Regions from separate parts of the Paraglaciecola aquimarina genome, predicted to be linked through region 2. Evidence: predicted binding sites of a transcription regulator. Region 2 holds the regulator's gene; each other region holds the start of a gene.
What was found. Region 2 encodes sigma-54, which starts transcription at its own class of promoters, with help from an activator protein. Its sites were predicted from a motif close to GTTGGCACGNNNNTNGNNT; they were not measured.

Region 1 (5,179 bases), 1.4 Mb from region 2:
GACACGATTGGCACTGCCACTGGAATAGCTACTTAGTAAGATTTTTATTAGGTCGGCATTGTCTGGCAGTGAATTTAACAGTTGCTCAATGTCTCTTTTCGTCGCGTCATCAAGATCGCCGTTACCATTACTGAACCTAATGTTTTGGGCGCTACTAAAGGTTTCTCCTTGCTCTTGGCTTAAATGACTAATGACCCCTAGAGGAGTAATGCTGTTACCTCCTCCATCAGTAAACTTTAAGGCTAGTTGTTCACCAATTACGGCGTATTGACTGATAGATGAAGTGGTATCAACCAGAGATACTCGATAGATGCCATTACGTTCAATGGGCTGAACCCAGCTTTTAAAACTGAGTAAATTAAATTTACTGTCAAAAGGCGTAGGGTTGGGACTGGCTAAGCTGGTGGCTAGGTAAGTTAAAACAATACCAATCAGTAATAGACTCACCGACCAGAGGAATTTTTTCCGAGGAAAGTTGCTCTTTATTGAGATGGGTCGCTTAGTATCTGGCGCACTCTTAGTTTGAGCTTGTGAACCGTAGGACGAATTTTCAGTGGCTGCTTTCTTACTGGTTGGTTGTTGCATTCCTTTACCCCAATTGTTTGCTCCTTCTGGTCAATTTAGGATAGCTTTGCCAACAAGGTTAGTAAAGTAGGTATAAATGAATAACCAAGGGGATTTTCAGTTGGAAAAACTCTACTTCGTTTTTATTGTTTAATGCAACGGTAAGCTCTTGCAATGAGCGTTCGCTTTTATTAGGTTTAAATTACCTTCCTATATTTTTTTAAGATCATCCAATGAAGTCTTTATTTTGTTACTCGCTAGTTTTAGGCGTTTTCATCTCCGCTTGTTCTTTGCAAACAGACCATCAAGAGCCGTCGAAAACTGCGCTTATGGATACTAATTTTCAGGCCTCTGGATTGATATCAGCTAGTTTGCCAAAAATAGTGGCAGCACTTGAAAGTGGTGAAGTGAGTTCGGAAAAATTGGTGAACTTGTACCTTCAGCGTATTCAACATATTGATAAGAACGGGCCTAACTTACAGTCTGTGTTGTCGCTAAACCCAGATGCGTTATCGCAGGCTAGGGCGCTGGATAAACAGCGTGCAGCGGGGCAAGTGTTGGGGCCCTTACATGGTGTACCAATTTTACTGAAAGATAATATTGAGTCTAAAGACAAATTAGCCACCACCGCAGGTGCTCTCGCTTTGAAAGATAATATTACTGGGCGCGACAGTCCACTTGTAGCTGGTTTACGAGCCCAAGGGGCAATTATTTTAGGTAAAACTAATTTAAGTCAGTGGGCTAATTTTCGCTCTGAAAGCTCGATGAGTGGTTGGAGTACCTTGGGTGGCCAAGTCAAAAATCCTCATATGCTTGACCGTAACCCATGTGGTTCAAGTTCCGGCTCTGGCGCAGCGACAGCGGCTTCACTGGCAGCAGCCTCGGTGGGCACAGAAACCAATGGTTCGATTATTTGCCCATCTAACGCGAATGGCATAGTGGGCTTTAAGCCAACTGTTGGCGTAGTACCGCAACAATACATTATTCCTATTTCAGTCTCGCAAGATACAGCCGGTCCTATGACTAAAACGGTAATGGGCGCGGCTATGATGATGAATGCTATGGCAACAATGACTCCTGATATCGATTATACTACAGGCCTAAACAAACAGGCCCTATCAGGCGTACGTGTTGGGGTGTTGAATTTTGCTAAGGGCAAGTCAAAATCGATACAAGGATTGTTTAGCCAAGCGCTGCTCGATCTCGAAGCGGCAGGCGCCATCCTGGTTAATATTGAAGAGCGTCCAACTACCCCTGAGCAGTATGGCAAAATGAGTTACGACATTTTAAAATACGAATTCAAAGACGGCTTAAATAAGTACTTAGCCTCCACATCACCTAAACAAGTGACTACCCGTAACTTGCAGCAGCTTATCGCTTTTAATGAATATCATCAGGCCCATGAATTAGCGTTATTCGATCAAAGCATTTTTGTTGCCTCACAAAGCTTGGGTGGCCTTGAAAGCGAAGACTACCAAGAGGCAATAACCACAGTGCAAAAAGCAACACGAGAAGATGGTATTGATAAGTTGCTGACTGAATACAATGTGCAAGTGCTGGTGGCCCCGTCTGGTCCAATAGTGCCACGCATCGACCCCATTAATGGTGATGTATGGCCTAGTGATTGGCCGGGCTATGGTAGCCATGCTGCGCGAGCGGGTTATCCTCATGTCACTGTACCTATGGGCGAGATTCATCATTTATCTGTTGGCTTGTCATTGATTGGCGGTAAAAACAGCGATGCAAAGATGCTTGCTTATGCCTATGGCTACGAGCAACACTCTATGCGTAGAATTGAACCTCAGTATTTAAAGTCTGCAGAAGCTATACCCGCTATTAATCAGGCCTTAACGGCCAGTGACCCCAAATAGACCAATTGCTCGCAATCTAGAAATGTAGTTACCGCCTTTTTGTTATCCTTGCCAATCCGGAGTATGTGCTCTGGCTTGGCTGTTTTTGCGGCTTAAGGAACTCAGGTTACTTAAGAGGGTTTATGTTATGGGGGGCTTTGATCGCGATATCGATATCGAAACGGATGGGGTATGCATGGGTAATACTTGTGACATTCCTTAACCCTCGCATTTGGCTGTAATTTCAAGGTGGTGAAATTATTGGTTGCAACCAAAGTATAACTCCTGTCATTTTTTACACTCAATAATTTCATCTTACTCCTGCCATATATTTCACTTCGTTTTTTAATTGTTATAAATCAATGGTTTGCGGCTTGGCATGTGACTTGCTACAAGAGAGGTAGTTCTATATTAATTAGACTGTCAATAGCAGTCGAATCCAATTTCAGCTTCAACTTAATTTAAAGGTAAGTTAGATATGAGACAAAAATTTAACAAACACAGCGTTTGGCTGTTGGTAGCGTTGATGGGCTTTAGTGCATTCGCTACTGCCGGTTCAAGAAATAAAGAAGGGAACGCGCACAATATAGTGAGAGGGATCACCTCTACAGTCGAAAAAAGTAGTTTAGGCGCATCAAAGCTAGTTAAAAATGTGACTAGTACACTAGCGCTTAATAATGAAGTGATTTTGCAAGGGCCTGCAATTGATATTCTAAAGAAAGCCGTAGACAGTGTAGGTGGTGTAGTGACTCATGAGTTGCCACTAGTAGAAGGTATTGGAGTACGGGTAAGCGACGCACAACTATTAATACTCAAGAAATTACCTCTATTAATAAAAGTGTCTAAAAACGAAGTGGTATATACCTCTGGCTCGTTGAATAATTGCTTGGTTTATGGAAGCCATGTAGCGGAGTTATCTGGTAATAGTATTCGCTGGAATCTATATAACGCTAGGGATATTCAAGCGAATATGCAAAGCATGTCGTTCACATGGCCTGAAGAATTAGGCCATGCTTATTCAGTTAAAGTTAATGGTGCTACGGTTTATTGGCGTTTATACAGTAGAGAATCAGGTGAGTTGTCTTTTGATGTTAAACGTTTAAAACGCTATGCCAGACTTGATGCTTTTGAAGGTGTGACGGTTGAAGTTTCATTCGCGCAAAGAGGTGTTGAAAATTACCAACAGCGGGATTTTTCAATGGACGTGCGGTTTAAAGAAAATTGTGACCGTAGTTTAGTAAAAGGTTATGACACCCAAGCTAACACAGGTGACAGTAATACCTACTATGTAGATAACATCGGTGCTGATGAATTACATAATCAAGGTATCACAGGTAAAGACGTTACCGTTGCCGTTATTGATAGTGGTTTGTGGGCTGCACATGGTGCGTTAAGCCAAGACACTAAAAGCCAGTCTAGAATTAAGGCTGCCTACAATGCCATAGAAGATACTGAAATCAGCGTGGATAGTCTAACTGACGAGAATAGCCATGGTACGCACATTACAGGTATTATCGCCAACAGTTCACCAGCTGTTGTTGATGGCCAGTTACAAAATCATTACCAAGGTGTAGCGCCAGACGCCAATTTAGTCGTAATCAAAGCGTTTTATGAAGACGGTCACAGCACCTATCTAGATGCTTTGCGAGCGTTGCAATATGTTGCTGACAATCATAAAGCTTTAAACATACGCGTCGTCAACTTATCTTTTGGTGCGCCACCTCGTTCTAATTATTGGGACGATCCTATTAACCAAGCGGTAATGGCGTTATGGGAGCAAGACGTAATCGTCGTCACTTCTGCTGGCAATACTGGGCCAAGTGCGATGACTGTGGGTGTGCCGGCAAATGTGCCATACGTCATAAGCGTAGGGGCAATTAGCGATAATTACACCCAAGACAATGCAAATGACGACACCTTATTGTCTTTCTCATCACAAGGTCCAACTCATGAAGCTTTCATTAAACCAGACATGGTTGCGCCAGGTGGGCACATGTTTAGTTTAGCCAGTCCTAACATGTATGTGCCAAGTAAGTTTCCTCAATACATGGTAGGGCAAGACCGTTTTATCATGTCAGGGACATCTCAATCATCAGGTGTGGTGAGTGGCGTAGTAGCATTGATGTTACAAAACGATCCTAGCTTGACCGCTAACGATGTGAAATGTCGTTTAATGAGCAGTACTACCATGGCACAAGCCAATGGTAAATTGGCATACAGCCCGTTCCAGCAAGGATCAGGCAGTGTAAATGCAATCAAAGCAGTAGAATCAAACGAACTAGGCTGTGCCAATAATGGCATGGATATTACGGCTGATATCAGCGGTGATCAGCATTATATGGGCGCGGCTCGCCAAGATGACGATGGTAACTATTACATCAAAGGGTTTGAGTTTGAAGTGTGGGACGAAGCCTTCATGTGGGACGAAGCTTTCATGTGGGATGAAGCTTTCATGTGGGATGAAGCCTTCATGTGGGATGAAGCCTTCATGTGGGACGAAGCCTTCATGTGGGACGAAGCTTTCATGTGGGATGAAGCCTTCATGTGGGATGAAGCTTTCATGTGGGATGAAGCCTTCATGTGGGACGAAGCGCACACCAACCAAGAAAACTTTATGCTACAAGAGTAACAAAAAATGACTCCCGTTATGTTGTGAACCAATCTTCACGATTGCGGGAGCTCACCATTATTATAGTGGCAAATTAATGCTTAGTTGCTGAGCTGGATAGTGACTGCCCTGAGCATTTTTTGCCACGCTTTGTCAA
Region 2 (5,179 bases):
CAAATTATACGCACACAATTTGTCGAAATAAACTTGATAGACAAAACCATGACCTCAGATCAGGCTGTAGAAATTGTCGGTCCGAATTATGTCATTAACAGCAACGGTTTTACCGTTAGCCTTGAAACCCAAAGATACGAGTTATTAGATCATGTTAAAACCGTTTACCAGCCATCTCCTCAAAACTAGTTTAGTCCTAGTTTTCTTGAGCTCAGCCTCTAGTTTTGCTGGCAAAGAAGACTTTACTAAAACAATAAAAGTTGCCTCCAATTATCAAGAAGGTGACGGTATCAATAAACAGGCAATATATCGAGGCAATGTACAAATTAGCCAAGGCACCTTAATGGTAAAAGCCGACGAAGTTCAGGTTGACGCCAGTTTAGGTGAAGGCAAAGAAGTCTTCATTGCTAGCGGAAATCCAGCGGAATATTCACAACAACAAGAAGATGGCAGCACAGTTAAAGCAAAAGCCAATCAAATTATGTATAAACGCGCCACGCGTTCATTGTCACTTGATGGTGATGCACTAATCGAGCAAAACTCGAGCAGCGTAAAAGGAAATTCAATATTGTTTAATATGGAGCTTGAACAAATTATCGCTCAAGGTAACAATCAAGAAAGTGGCCGTGTTATCACGATATTCCAACCTGAATCTACTTCTGAAAGTAACGCCGCCAAACAACAGGAATCACAACCTTAATGGCCCAATTAAAAGCCACACATTTAGCTAAATCTTATAAATCTCGGCAAGTTGTACGGGATGTCAGCCTAGAAGTTTCAACTGGACAAATAGTAGGTTTATTGGGTCCAAATGGCGCAGGCAAAACGACCACTTTTTATATGATCGTGGGTCTAGTTCCTCTAGACAAAGGTGAAATTTATATCGATCAACAGGCACTGACGTTAGAGCCGATGCATGTTCGTGCGCGCCAAGGCATTGGTTATTTACCTCAAGAAGCTTCTATATTCCGAAAACTCACGGTTTATCAAAACTTGATGGCGATATTGCAAACGCGCAAGGAACTATCTAAAGAACAAAGAGAGCAACAAGCCGATTCATTACTCGACGAGTTTAATATCAACCATATTCGCAACAGCTTAGGTATGAGTTTGTCTGGTGGTGAACGCCGACGAGTAGAAATTGCTCGCGCTTTAGCAGCTGATCCTGAGTTTATTTTACTAGATGAACCTTTCGCCGGTGTTGACCCTATTTCAGTAAACGACATAAAAAAAATCATTCAACATTTGCGTGATCGAGGAATTGGTGTATTAATTACTGATCATAATGTACGGGAAACGCTAGACGTATGTGAAAAAGCTTACATTGTTAGCCATGGTGAACTGATAGCATCGGGTACTGCCGAAGAAGTTTTAAGTGATCAACGTGTAAGAGATGTATACCTGGGTGAGCAATTCAGGCTATAGTTAGGCCTTCGATTAGCTCGGCTGATATCAACAGAAATAAGTATAAGAAGTAAATGAAACCCTCTTTACAATTAAAATTTAGCCAACAACTCACAATGACACCACAGTTGCAGCAAGCAATTAAGCTTCTGCAATTGTCTACACTTGACCTGCAAACAGAGATACAAGAAGCACTTGATTCTAACCCTCTGCTTGAAGTTGATGAACAAGTAGATAATACAGGTGGTGACAAGGCATTAGAAACCAATCATGACGCAAATGGTGCGAATGACACGGCGGAAGTTAATGTCGATAATATAGAGTCTGGTGATGCCTTACAAAACAATGATATTCCTGAAGATTTGCCTTTAGACAGTACCTGGGATGAATATTTAAGCGCATCATCGGCACCGGCCCCGTCTACCTCTAGTAGCTCAGGCCCAGCAATGGACGACGACCAAGTATTCCAAGGTGAAACCACCGACAATATTCAAGATCATCTGCTTTGGCAAGTACGCCTAACCCATTTCAGTGACACAGACCAAGCCATTGCCGTAGCCATAATAGATTCGATCGATGAAGGCGGCTATCTAACCATTAGTACTGAAGAAGTACTGGCGAGTATGGATGACGAAGAAATTGAACTGGATGAAGTAGAAGTTGTTCTAAAACGTATTCAAATGCTCGATCCTATTGGCTCTGGCGCCAGAAGCGCGCAAGAGTGTTTATTGATTCAGCTTAAGCAATTTGCTGCCGACACCCCTTGGCTTGAAGAAGCCAAAATGCTGATCACCGACTATTGTGATCTAATTGGTAGTAAAGACTATCGTACGCTCATGCGTAAAACTCGATTGAAAGAAGATGAACTACGTGAAGCCATGCGCTTGTTGCAAACCTTAAATCCACGCCCGGGCACAGCGGTTGTAACCGGTGAGCCAGAATATGTCATTCCAGACGTATCGGTGAGTAAAAAGAATGGTCGCTGGGCCGTAGAGTTAAACCCAGACAGCCTGCCCAAACTAAATGTTAATCAACAATACGCAGCCATGAGCAAGAACGTTAAAAACAGTTCTGATGGCCAATTTATTCGATCTCATCTACAAGAAGCTAAGTGGTTTATAAAAAGTGTGGAAAGCCGCAACGAAACGCTACTTAAAGTGTCTAATTGTATAGTGCAGCAACAAATGGGCTTTTTTGAGCACGGCCCGGAAATGATGAAACCAATGGTGTTAAACGATGTAGCGGAAATGGTAGATATGCATGAGTCAACTATTTCAAGGGTTACCACCCAGAAGTACATGCATACACCTCGAGGCATTTTTGAACTTAAGTATTTTTTCTCTAGCCATGTAGCCACAGACGCAGGCGGAGAATGCTCATCAACTGCCATAAGGGCATTGATCAAAAAACTAGTCGCTGCTGAAAAGCCTAGCAAACCACTAAGCGACAGTAAAATTGCTCAATTGTTGGCCGACCAAGGTATTAAAGTGGCACGGCGGACAATAGCAAAGTACCGGGAATCATTGTTGATCCCCCCATCTAACCAACGTAAAAGCCTGTTGTAGGCGAAATTTAGAAGGAATAGGCAATATGCAAATTAACCTTACTGGTCATCACGTAGATATTACAGATTCTTTAAGAAACTATGTAGACACTAAATTCACTAAGTTAGAGCGACATTTTGAACACATTAATAATGTGCACGTTATATTAAATGTAGAGAAGCTGAATCAAAAAGCCGAAGCTACCGTTCACCTCAGCGGATCAGAGGTGTTTGCAACATCTGAGCACTCAGATATGTATGCAGCAATAGATGGTTTAATCGATAAACTTGATCGTCAAGTGATTAAACATAAGGAAAAAGTCAAACGCCATTAACACCAAGCATTAGAGGCTGTAATGGAATTAAAAAGCATTATCCATCCTGACTGCACACTTTGTGCAGTTCAGGGCAGTAGTAAAAAAGAATACTTGAACTCATCAGTCAAACCGCCATTCAAGTTGTGACTAACATCGATCAAGGCACAATACTCGCGAGTTTAATGTCCAGAGAAAAAATGGGCAGCACTGGTATTGGTAACGGTATTGCGTTACCTCATGGCCGCTTAAAAGGCCTTGAAAACGTTTTAGCAATAGTCGTCACCAGCGAATCGCCTATTCCCTATGATGCAATAGACAACCTTCCTGTTGATATTTTCATCGCTATTTTAGTACCAGAAGAACAGGCAAGTGAGCACTTAGGTACGTTATCTGCTATCGCACAGAAATTAACCAACAAAGACACCTTGCAACAAATACGAGACGCCAAAACTAATCAGGAATTATTTGAGGTAATGAGCTAAATGAAACTCATAATTATCAGCGGACGATCAGGCTCAGGTAAATCTGTGGTGCTACGCTCCCTAGAAGATCTTGGCTACTACTGTGTAGACAATATTCCAGTAAATTTGTTACCCACACTCACCCATACAGTGGTCGACGAATATGATCAGGTGGCTGTTAGCATTGATGTGCGAAACTTACCTAAAGACACCAATGAGTTAGTTGAGATCCTTGACTACCTCCCGGCTACTTGGAATTTAACCATACTCTATTTAGATGCCAGCGACGACATTCTGATTAAACGCTTTAGTGAAACCAGACGCTTACATCCTCTATCGAAACAGAACAAGTCGTTATCTGCTGCGATCCAAGCAGAAGGACAGCTTCTGGCTCCTATTGCCGAGCGTGCCGATCTATACTTAGACACCGACCAACTGTCGGTACACCAGTTGGCCGAGATTGTTCGCGAGCGAATCTTAGGTAAAAAAGTTCTAGACTGGTACTTGTATTCGAATCATTTGGTTTTAAGCATGGCATCCCCAAAGATGCTGATTATGTATTTGATGGGCGCTTTTTGCCCAATCCTCATTGGGAGCCCGATTTAAAGCACCTGACCGGACTAGACAGCCCAGTGCAAATATTTTTAGGTTCACAACCCATAGTGACTAAATTTATTTGGCAAATTCAGAATCTCATTTCTACTTGGTTACCCCACTTAGAGCGCAACAATCGCAGTTATGTCACCGTTGCCATTGGTTGCACTGGCGGCCAACATCGTTCAGTTTATGTCACTGAAACCTTAGCGAAGAATTTCAGCGATGCTCACCCAGATGTGCAAATACGCCATCGTGAATTAAATAAGTAGCTTATGCCAAGGATAGAAAAGACACTGCTTATCGTAAATAAGCTAGGACTGCACGCTCGCGCTGCCACACAATTAGTACAACTATCGACTAAATTCGATGCTGAAATAACCTTACATCAAGGCGACAAACAGGCCTCGGCTAACAGCGTTTTGGGTTTAATGATGCTAGAAAGCCACCAAGGTGAAGAAGTTAAAGTAGTCAGTGAAGGAACCGATGCTCAAGAAGCCCTAGATGCAGTTGAAAACTTAGTTGCTAAGTATTTTAACGAAGAAGAGTAGCCCATTTAAGCACTATGCATAAAACGCCTCCACTTAGTGCCCGGAAGTTACACACTACCAAGGGCAATCTGCGATAATCATTGCAGTCTAAATAATGCCTCCCGCTTGAACGACTAACTTTTGTAGCAGCCAATTTTATTTACCGCCCCAATGGACTCTGTGGACGCACAAAAAGAAAAGTCACGGCAGGCATATCTATAAGCTATCCTTTTATTGATCGAACCATTTGGAAAAGCTGATATGTATAGAATGTTACTCCCAAAAAATGGTAGGTGTACGGTAACTGTGATATTGCTATTGGCGTCAATA
Region 3 (5,179 bases), 2.0 Mb from region 2:
CCGAACCTAATAATCCACGATACAACACGTTGGCTTTGCCAAACGGGCACCAATTGCTGACGGCAAAATTTGCTCTTCGCCAGCCACTGTCATTTTAAACAAGGCGATTTGCTGTTCTTCAACTAAGGCACATACACCAGAATTAGTCACTAAATCAGCAGATGTACACACGTTTATCCAATTGTTTTGAGTCGTCATGGTAATTTCCTTAAACAAGTTCAACAGCAAGCTCTTCAGCTTTGCTTGCGTGCAGTGTTGCTTTTTCTGCTTCGGTAGCAGGACGAATTTGCTCTCTTTCTTCAACAAACACTATGTTTAAGTCTGACTTGTCACTATTTACAAATTGACGGAACCGTTTTAACGATTGCTCATCTTCAATCGCGGTCTTCCACTCACACTGATAGGTATCGACTACATTTTGCATTTGCGCTTCTAACTCTGCACCTAAGCCAAGTGAATCTTCTATCACCACTTGTTTTAAATAGTCTAAGCCGCCTTCAAGATTTTCCATCCAAACAGAAGTTCGTTGTAAACGGTCTGCGGTACGAACATAAAACATCAATACACGGTCGATATACTTGACTAAGGTTTGAGTATCTAAATCTGTAGCGAACAAATCTGCATGTCGTGGTTTCATACCACCGTTACCACACACATATAAATTCCAACCGTTTTCAGTAGCAATGATACCAATGTCTTTACCTTGAGCTTCAGCACATTCGCGAGTACAACCAGAGACCCCAAATTTAATTTTGTGAGGTGCACGTAGACCTTTATAGCGGTTTTCTAAGTCTACCGCTGTACCAACAGAATCTTGTACGCCATAACGACACCAAGTGCTGCCCACACAAGACTTTACGGTTCTCAGTGCTTTTGCATACGCATGACCGGTTTCGAATCCAGCCTTAACTAACTTTTCCCAAATATCAGGCAACTGTTCAACACGGGCACCAAATAAATCGATACGAGTTCCGCCGGTTACTTTTGTATACAGCTTATATTCTTTGGCAATTTCACCTAGGGCGATCAACTTTTCAGGCGTCACTTCACCACCGGGCATACGGGGTACAACAGAATACGTCCCATCTTTTTGCATATTACCTAGGTAAGTATCATTTGTGTCTTGCAAACTGACGTGGTCTGGGGTCAAGATAAAATCATTCCAAACAGAGGCTAAAATTGAACCAACCGCTGGTTTACAAATTTCACAGCCTAACCCTTTACCGTGTTTCTCTACTAATTCATCAAATGTTTTGATTTTGCCGACTTTTACTAAGTGAAACAGTTCTTGGCGAGAATAAGCGAAATGTTCACATATATCCTTTTTTACCTCGACACCTCGCTTGGTAAGCTCGCTGTCAACCACAGATTTGAGCAATGCCGCACAACCACCGCAGCCGGTCGCAGCTTTTGTGCAACCTTTCACTGTGCCTACATCACAAGCACCTTGGTCAACCGCTTCTATGATGTCGCCTTTGGATACATTGTGACATGAACAAATCGTCGCGGTGTCTGGCAGTGCGTCAGCTCCCAAAGCAGGCGCATCACCCGAACCTGCAGGTAAAATAAGTCCTTCTGGACTTGCTGGTAGTTCAATATCGTTTAACGCGTATTGCAATAACGTATCGTAATCACTGGTATCACCAATTAATACCGCACCAATCAGTTTTTTCTGCTGCGCATCTACCACAATCTTCTTGTAGACTTCTGCTGGTTGATTCTCGTAGGTGTAACAAAGCGCGCCTTCGGTACGAGCATGAGCATCGCCGATGGACCCAACTTCTACACCCATCAGTTTTAGTTTGGTACTCATATCGGCACCTTGGAATGTTAAGTCACCACCTATGATATGGCTGGCCGCCACCCTAGCCATTGTGTACTCAGGCGCAACGAGTCCGTATATAAAGTTATTCCAAAGGGCACACTCACCAATTGCATAAATATCTGCATCACTGGTTAAACAATGATCATTTACCACTATTCCGCCGCGCTGGCCAATTGCTAAGTCAAACTCTCTGGCTAATGCATCTGAGGGGCGAATACCCGCCGAAAACAAAATCATATCGGTTTCTAATTCTTCGCCATCGGCAAAGCACATTTTATAACGACAGGTATCGCCTGCCTCTATGCTTTGCGTCGCTTTTTGTGTGTGAACTTGCACGCCTAGTGCTTCAATTTTACTACGTAATAGGCGGCCACCACCGCCATCTACTTGTACTGCCATAAGTTGTGGTGCAAATTCGACAACATGAGTTTGTAGGCCGGCTTCTTTTAACGCATTTGCGGCTTCTAAACCTAGCAAACCACCACCTACTACGACTCCAACTTTACTGACTTTAGAGGAAGCATTTATAGCTTCTAAATCTTCAATGGTTCGGTAAACCAAACAATGAGGTTGGTCGTTGCCCGGAATAGGAGGCACGAATGGATATGACCCCGTTGATAGTACTAATTTATCGTATTCGTAAACGTCGCCCGACTCTGTGCTAACAGTTTTAGCCAACTTGTTGATGTTGACGACTTTGGCATTTAAAGCGAAATTAATATTATGCTGTTGATAATATTCTGGGGTAGTTAAGGCTAATTCTTCTGCCGTTTTACCAGAAAAATACTCAGATAAATGTACCCTGTCATAAGCTAGACGAGGCTCTGCAGACAATACTACTACTTCCAACTGAGTATTATTGTCTGCTGCATTTTCTTGAATTAACTGGTCAACAAAGTGGTGGCCCACCATACCGTTACCAACCACTACTATACGTATTTTTTTGTGTTAAGACTATCTACCGAGCTTGACATTTTCACCTCTATAAGTGCTTTGAAAACAAAAAAGCCCGCACTAAATAATCACAATTAATTAGTGCGGGCTTCTTGCCAAACCATTGGTTTACACTGTTGTAAACCATTGGACAATAAGTTGTATCAAACAATTTAACTTGTTTAGTGATTTTATTTATACACATTTAATGCCAATTTTTAATTCCTTATAATTCAAATGGTTAATTCTTTTGGGTTTCACTTGGTCTACATTTCACGCATTTAGATGGGGCAAGTGCACCAATTTGATTCAGCAACTTGAGATTGAGTTACATTATTCCAATTTAACGATTGCTTAAATGAAATAACTAACGGTATGCTGAGAGAGATTTATTGCCAATATTAAAAAGGATTGAGACAAAACATGGCGTTACTTAAAAATGCTTCATTAATAGCGAGTACATTGATTGCTTTACAAAGCCAAGCGGCTTCGGTGTGGAAAGTATCTACAGACAGCAATCAACTTTTTATAGGTGGCACCATGCACGTGTTAACCGCCGAAGATTACCCACTGCCTAAAGAGTATGCCCAAGCTTATTCTGCTGCCGATAAATTGGTGTTTGAAACAGACATGTCTGTGGTCAACAGCCCTGAGTTCGGCAATATGATAATGAGCCAAATGACCTATCAAGACGGCACCACTATCGATAAAGTGCTTAAACCTGATACGTATAACGCATTGCAACAGCACTTGAGTCTAAGAGGTATTCCGATTCAGAACTTTGCCACTTTCAAACCTAGCTTGTTAGCCATAACCTTGAGTATGATAGAACTAAAAATGTTGGGCTTAACCAGTGAAGGAGTCGATCTTTACTATTCCAAAATGGCTAGCGAACATAAGAAAGAGCAGCTTTGGCTAGAAACCCCAGAACAACAAATACAATTTCTTATGAGTATGGGTCAAAACGATGAAAACGCGATGATTGACTACACCTTAAAAGACATAAAAAAAATGCCTACTATGATAGAAACCCTGCGTAAAACTTGGCGTGAAGGTGATATGCAAGCAATGGCCAATGTCAGCATCAAAGAATTCAGAGCGGATTACCCAGAAATTTATCAAGACTTATTGGTGAAAAGAAACAACAACTGGTTGCCACAAATAGTACAAATGTTAAATACCCCTGCTACCGAGTTAATTTTGGTGGGGGCATTGCATTTAGCAGGTCCAGACAGTGTTTTAGAAAAATTAAAAGCTAAGGGTTACAAGATAGAAAAATTGTAAAATCACTGTAAGTTAGGCAACCGCCGATAAGGGCGAAAATAGCTATTTTCGTCCTTTCTCTTTTGGTTCTTTTTTGCCATAGTGTTGACTGCCAAAAATAGACAACCACTCAATAAGTTAAGCGAATGATACCTCTATGATCCAAACCTGCGATACTACAAGTCTGAAGCCGATTACACAGGCATTAACTGCCATGTTATCAGAGGTATCAGCTCTCACCCATTTCGAAAAAGTCAACTTAATATCAGCTCACGGTAGAGTCTTAGCTGTTGATCTACAATCAGGTATCAATGTGCCGCCAGCAGACAACTCTGCGATGGATGGTTATGCGCTGCGCTGCGAAGACTTAGCCGATACAGACACATTAAAATTAGTCGGTACGGCATTAGCGGGACAGCCCTTTACCGAGAGAGTGAACGCTGGCGAATGTGTGAGGATCATGACGGGTGCAGTGATACCGAATGGCGCAGACTCTGTCGTCATGCAAGAAAATACCGAAGCAAGTGCCAAAACAGTTACCTTTAAGCAGATCCCAAATCGGGGGAATAGCGTAAGAAAAGCCGGAGAAGATATTCAGATTGGCCAAATAGTCGTTGCCAAAGGCACTAAACTCACTGCGGCACACCTAGCATTAATTGCCTCGGTCGGCATAGCCGAGGTCGAGGTAACCTCAAAATTAACAGTAGGTTTAATTGCCACCGGTGATGAACTTACTGCTCCATACTACGATTTAGCACCATAGGTGCTATTTATGAAAGTAACCGATATGCATTAATAGCGCGCTTAGAGCAGCACCCTGTTAAGGTTAAGGATTATGGCATTGTTAAAGATGACAAAACCTCTTTAATAAAAGCCTTTACCTTAGCGAATGAAGAGTGCGATTTGCTAATATCATGTGGTGGCGTGTCTGTAGGTGATGCTGATTACGTTAAAGAGATTTTAGACGAATTGGGGCATATCAATTTTTGGAAAGTGGCCATTAAACCCGGCAAACCCTTTGCGTTTGGCAAACTTGAACACGCTTGGTTTTGTGGGTTACTCAGGCAATCCTGTATCTTCTTATGTAACCTTTGAACAACTAGTGACACCACTAATTGAAAAATTGACAGGCCAACGCCCTTTCACGCCTGCTTACTT

Region 1: RS130_RS08280 (S8 family peptidase) is a predicted target of sigma-54. The motif match lies at 2,788-2,806, and genes of this name have one in related genera.
Region 3: nirB (nitrite reductase large subunit NirB) is a predicted target of sigma-54. The motif match lies at 2,861-2,879, and genes of this name have one in related genera.

What each region holds. Positions count from the first base shown of each region.
Region 1 is NZ_JAWDIO010000002.1:1,609,124-1,614,302, forward strand. Features, by position in the region: gene RS130_RS08270 (P-loop NTPase fold protein) at 1-585, opposite strand, end outside; gene RS130_RS08275 (amidase) at 894-2,435, shown strand; gene RS130_RS08280 (S8 family peptidase) at 2,893-5,043, shown strand.
Region 2 is NZ_JAWDIO010000002.1:243,048-248,226, forward strand. Features, by position in the region: gene lptC (LPS export ABC transporter periplasmic protein LptC) at 1-189, shown strand, start outside; gene lptA (lipopolysaccharide transport periplasmic protein LptA) at 152-700, shown strand; gene lptB (LPS export ABC transporter ATP-binding protein) at 700-1,425, shown strand; gene RS130_RS01850 (RNA polymerase factor sigma-54) at 1,479-2,969, shown strand; gene hpf (ribosome hibernation promoting factor) at 2,995-3,282, shown strand; partial or broken gene RS130_RS01860 (PTS sugar transporter subunit IIA) at 3,304-3,746, shown strand; partial or broken gene rapZ (RNase adapter RapZ) at 3,747-4,591, shown strand; gene RS130_RS01870 (HPr family phosphocarrier protein) at 4,595-4,870, shown strand; gene RS130_RS01875 (ABC transporter substrate-binding protein) at 5,111-5,179, shown strand, end outside.
Region 3 is NZ_JAWDIO010000002.1:2,243,502-2,248,680, reverse strand. Features, by position in the region: partial or broken gene nirD (nitrite reductase small subunit NirD) at 1-198, opposite strand, end outside; gene nirB (nitrite reductase large subunit NirB) at 209-2,764, opposite strand; gene RS130_RS11300 (TraB/GumN family protein) at 3,182-4,042, shown strand; gene RS130_RS11295 (molybdopterin molybdotransferase MoeA) at 4,179-4,784, shown strand; gene RS130_RS11290 (molybdopterin-binding protein) at 4,763-5,116, shown strand; gene RS130_RS11285 (MoeA family protein) at 5,040-5,179, shown strand, end outside.